DNA from 2 places in the Bacillus sp. YH3-2-B2 genome. Region 1 is predicted to be linked to the other one. Evidence: a T-box and tRNA genes for the amino acid it is inferred to sense, from the RefSeq annotation. Region 1 holds a T-box; the other holds one or more tRNA genes.
What was found. A T-box is a leader RNA that pairs with one kind of tRNA and senses whether it is charged. The one in region 1 lies ahead of alaS (alanine--tRNA ligase), so its partner is inferred to be a tRNA-Ala.

Region 1 (2,459 bases):
TTTACTTCCGATTACTGAATGGCTTCATAGAAAAGGGATGCCTAGAACTTTAAGCCTGCTTCTGATTTATTGCCTGTTTTTCGGCGGAATCGGCTGGGGGGTTTATAAAGGGGTTCCTGTTTTAATTGAACAGCTGCAGGATCTGTCTGAGAGCATTCCCGGTCTGGCCGAAAACTACAACAGCATGCTGAGGCATCTGCATAATCACACGGATCATTGGCCTGACGGCATGCACCATCGGATGGACAAAATGATTCAGCAGACAGAAACGTTTCTTGCCGGCACGATTGAAAGCACGATCAGAAGCATCCGTTTCGTGCTTGATTATATCCTGATCGCGGCGACGATTCCTTTTCTCGTGTTCTATATGGTGAAGGATATAGACGTTATGAAAAAGACGGTCTGGTATTTGACGCCGAAATCCTGGAGAAAAAGGGGGAGTGAATTTCTGCGGGATGTGGACGACTCTCTCGGTGATTACATCCGCGGTCAGCTTCTCGTTTGTTTTTTGCTCGGGTTCATAGCCGGCGTTTCATTTTGGCTGTTCGGGCTTCCTTACCCGCTGATTTTGGGCCTTGCCATCGGGATTACGAATGTCATCCCGTATTTCGGTCCGTTTATCGGCGCTGTGCCGGCGCTGCTCCTTTCGCTGGCGATTTCCTCCAAGGCTGTGATCATCGTAATCGTCACGATTTTTATTCTTCAATTTATAGAAGGAAACATTTTGAGCCCGCTCATTGTCGGCCGAAGTCTCAGGATGCACCCCGTCGTGATCATGCTTGCGCTTCTTGCCGGAGGGGAGCTCGCGGGCATTCCCGGCATGATTCTCGCTGTTCCGGCGGCAGCCGTTTTAAAAGTGACGGCCATTCACTTTTTGCGGATCAGGACGGAACATTGACATTCGGGTTCTGCTTGTCTATAATTTCGAGTAGAATACATACGAATCTCGAGTGACGGATATGAGTACGCCGAAGCCCTGTTTAAGAGAGAAGCTCCGATACGCTGAAAGGAGCTTCAGCAGAAGATCGGCCGAAGCTAATCCTGAGTGCAGTTAAAGGCTGCCGCAATCCTGCGTTACGGGATGAAAGGTGACAGGCCTTTTTCGGCCTGTAATCAGGGTGGTACCGCGAGACAGCTCTCGTCCCTGTGTGAACGCATGGTTTGCATAGGGAGAGAGCTTTTTTGCTGTCGCAAAAGAGAATTTCGGGTAGTGATAAGGAGGAATATAGATGAAACACTTAACTTCTGCTGAAGTGCGTCAAATGTTTTTAGATTTCTTTAAAGAAAAAGGCCATGCCGTTGAACCGAGCGCCTCATTGGTTCCGCATGAAGATCCGTCTTTATTATGGATCAACAGCGGCGTTGCGACGCTGAAAAAATACTTTGACGGCCGCGTTGTGCCGGAGAATCCGAGAATTGTAAACGCGCAAAAATCAATCCGCACAAATGATATTGAAAATGTGGGGAAAACGGCGCGCCACCACACGTTCTTTGAGATGCTCGGAAATTTTTCCATCGGTGATTATTTTAAAGAAGAAGCCATCACGTGGGCTTGGGAGTTTTTAACGAGCGAAAAGTGGATCGGCTTTGATCCGGAGCTGTTGTCTGTAACGGTTCACCCTGAGGATGAAGAAGCTTATACGCTATGGGCGGAAAAAATCGGCGTTCCGGAAGAAAGAATCATCCGTCTGGAAGGGAACTTCTGGGATATCGGCGAAGGCCCGAGCGGACCGAATACAGAAATTTTCTATGACCGCGGCGAGAAATACGGCAATGATCCGTCAGATTCTGAATTGTATCCGGGCGGCGAAAATGACCGCTATCTTGAAGTGTGGAACCTGGTATTCTCAGAGTTCAACCACAACCCGGACGGCACGTACACACCGCTTCCGAAGAAAAACATTGATACGGGCATGGGGCTTGAACGGATGGTCTCCGTGATTCAGGACGTCCCGACAAACTTTGACACTGATTTGTTTATGCCGATTATTGAAGCAACAGAGCGTATTTCCGGAGATACTTACGGAAAGGATGCAGTGAAGGATACGGCCTTTAAAGTGATCGCCGATCATATCAGAACGGTCGCATTTGCGGTAAGCGACGGAGCTCTGCCGTCAAATGAAGGGCGCGGGTATGTACTGAGACGCCTCTTGCGCCGGGCGGTGCGATACGCGAAAACCATCGGTATCAGCCGTCCGTTTATGTACGAGCTGGTTCCGACTGTTGCAGGAATTATGGACGCTTTCTATCCGGAGGTGAAAGAAAAGCAAGAGTTTATCGCCAAAGTCATCAAAACGGAGGAAGAGCGCTTCCATGAAACATTAAACGAAGGTCTGGCCATTTTATCCGACGTGATAAAGAAAGAGAAGGAAAAAGGCAGCGGCATCATCTCCGGAAAAGACGTATTCAAACTGTACGATACATACGGATTCCCGGTTGAATTGACGGAGGAATACGCG
Region 2 (2,459 bases), on a different contig from region 1:
GCTCCACTTCCGCTTTCAAAATCTCCGCATCCGGAACACTGAACTGACGTATCATTTTGTACCATTCATTAATTTTAACGCCTACCTCTGATGAAGGTAAAACAGAACTCACAAGGCCACTCCTCCTTTTATATAATATTCTAACATTTCCATAATATGTTTAGTCAAATAAACACAGTTTTTTGCGGTATACCGGAAAATGATCATGGTTTTGTTGAATAAAGGGAACATCATTTCTATACCATTAGACTTATTACAGATTACTTATTTTCACTTAAATGTTGGAAATGTCCTTTCAATTTGCGATAATAAAACTAATGTATGGGGAATATAAATGGGAGGGATTAAGGATGTATCATTTTAAAATGAGCATTACTTTATCACTCAAATGCTTTAAGCTCTATGAAAGTGTTTACTTTGGAATAGGTTTATAAGTAGACTCTCTACAAGTCTACTTTATTTTTTTCTCATAAATAAACGAGGTGAAAATCAATGGATGGTATAAAATTTTTGGAAAATGTGTCTCGACTCGGAGTAATCATTTTGGTGTTCTCCGGCTATGCTCTTTACTGGAAATTAGGTAAAACAAAAAGAGAGCGGGGGCTTACAAAATTTGAAACTTGTCTTAGGTTCTCTGTGATGTTCGGTATATTAGCTTGGGGTCTTTCGTTTCTTGCTTTGAATTTGTGGTCATAATCTTTTTTGTCGATATTTGACTTATCCTGTCTAAACAGATTAAAACTAGATAAATGCACCCTTATTTGGAAAAAAGTATGTTATTGTTTAGTTGCTTGTACAATTTTCCAAAAGGGGGAGTTATAATGTTGAAAAGATTGCTTTTTCTGGCGTCGGTTTTCTTTCTAGCTATCGCGACAATAGCACCAGCAGCTTCAGCAGCACAATTGAATCCTAAGGACGGTTTAGACGGCTTAACTGAAGAACAAATTGAAAAATCTGTTGCAGAAGTTGAGCACATCTTTACTAAAATTCTAGTTTTTGACAAAGAGACCGGCTATACAGTCAAAGAAGATGAGCTTGAAAAATCTCCTTATCCTCCTGCTCAAAAGGAGGGCATGATCGCTTTCGCTAATTATATGAATAAGGAATATAATTATACGGATGCCCACATCAGTAGTGTTCAAGGATGTTTAGAGGATGCACTTAACTTAAGTAAAGGTGCTTTGAATCAAGTTCAAAAAGCCATTGAAAAGGGCGAGTGGCTGACTGTTGTAGGATTTCTAGGAACTATAGGTTTAGCAATTTCCCCACCAGCAGTATTTGCATTCTTCCTGCTATGTGGTGCTCCAGTAGCAAAGATTGCTCCGAAAGAAAATTGATAAACAACAAAGCCGCCTTTAAAGGCGGCTTCTTCAATCCTAATTGAAGGCGAAAAGCAACTAAACTTCCTCAAAATAAATTTTTCGTCCCCAAATTGTCCCCAAATTGTCCCCAATTGCTTTTTTGGGCTATTGGCTCTGTTCCTGACAAATAAAAAAACCCTTATAGAATAAGGGTTTAAAGGTATGGAGCCAAGGGGGCTCGAACCCCTGACCTCTACGCTGCCAGCGTAGCGCTCTCCCAGCTGAGCTATGGCCCCGTGCTGTAACGTCATGTTTTATTATAGACGAGTCTTCTATGAATTTCAAGCAGAAAATTCAGTTTGCTCATATTTTCCTGAGACGTTTTTCGAACATAAAAAGAAGACCCTCCTGGGGGCCTCTTCGTTTATCGCACGAGCATGATTAAAATGATGCCGAGGATGACACGGTAAATGGCGAACGGGACAAGCTTAATCCGGTTAATGAGCCGAAGAAAAAATTTGACGACTAAGAGGGCGACGACAAAGGCGCAGATAAAGCCGACAAGAAAAAACGGAATCATGTCATAAGAAAGACTGCCCCAGTATTTCACCAGCTTCAGAAGGCTTGCGCCCGCCATAATCGGAATCGCCATAATAAATGTGAAGTCTGCGGCTGCCCGGTGATTCAAGCCGACAATGACACCTCCGGCAATCGTTGAGCCTGAGCGGGAAAATCCGGGCCATAAGGCGAGACACTGGAATAATCCGACACAGAAAGCCTGTTTGTAGGTGATTCTGTCCACCGTATCGATCGTTTCTTTCCTTTTATTGATCCAGTCCGCTATAAGCATAAGCACGGCTCCGGCAATTAATCCGTAAGCGACCGTTCTGACGGAGAATAAATAGCGGTCAATGAAATCCTCAAATAAAAAGCCGAGCACCGCTGCCGGAACAAGACCGACGGCGATTTGCGCGATGGTCAGCCTGTATCCCTTCTGCTGATCGCGCGTGACGTTTTTTTTGAGGCCGAGTAAATGTAATATCCGATCCTTAAACACAATGGCCACCGCCAGAATCGAACCGAGCTGAATCACCACTTTGAAGGAATTGGCGGCTTCCGGATTCATCAGGCTTCCGGATTTCAGCCAGATGTCATCCG

Region 2: it has a tRNA-Ala gene. The T-box ahead of alaS (alanine--tRNA ligase) is inferred to sense a tRNA for this amino acid. The anticodon was not compared.

Annotation. Positions count from the first base shown of each region.
Region 1 is NZ_JBSJQE010000003.1:600,706-603,164, reverse strand. Features, by position in the region: gene ACWJJX_RS13195 (AI-2E family transporter) at 1-898, shown strand, start outside; T-box leader at 942-1,149, shown strand; gene alaS (alanine--tRNA ligase) at 1,230-2,459, shown strand, end outside.
Region 2 is NZ_JBSJQE010000002.1:988,576-991,034, reverse strand. Features, by position in the region: gene ACWJJX_RS09970 (response regulator aspartate phosphatase) at 1-112, opposite strand, end outside; gene ACWJJX_RS09965 (hypothetical protein) at 493-696, shown strand; gene ACWJJX_RS09960 (hypothetical protein) at 822-1,337, shown strand; tRNA gene ACWJJX_RS09955 (tRNA-Ala) at 1,525-1,597, opposite strand; gene ACWJJX_RS09950 (undecaprenyl-diphosphate phosphatase) at 1,726-2,459, opposite strand, start outside.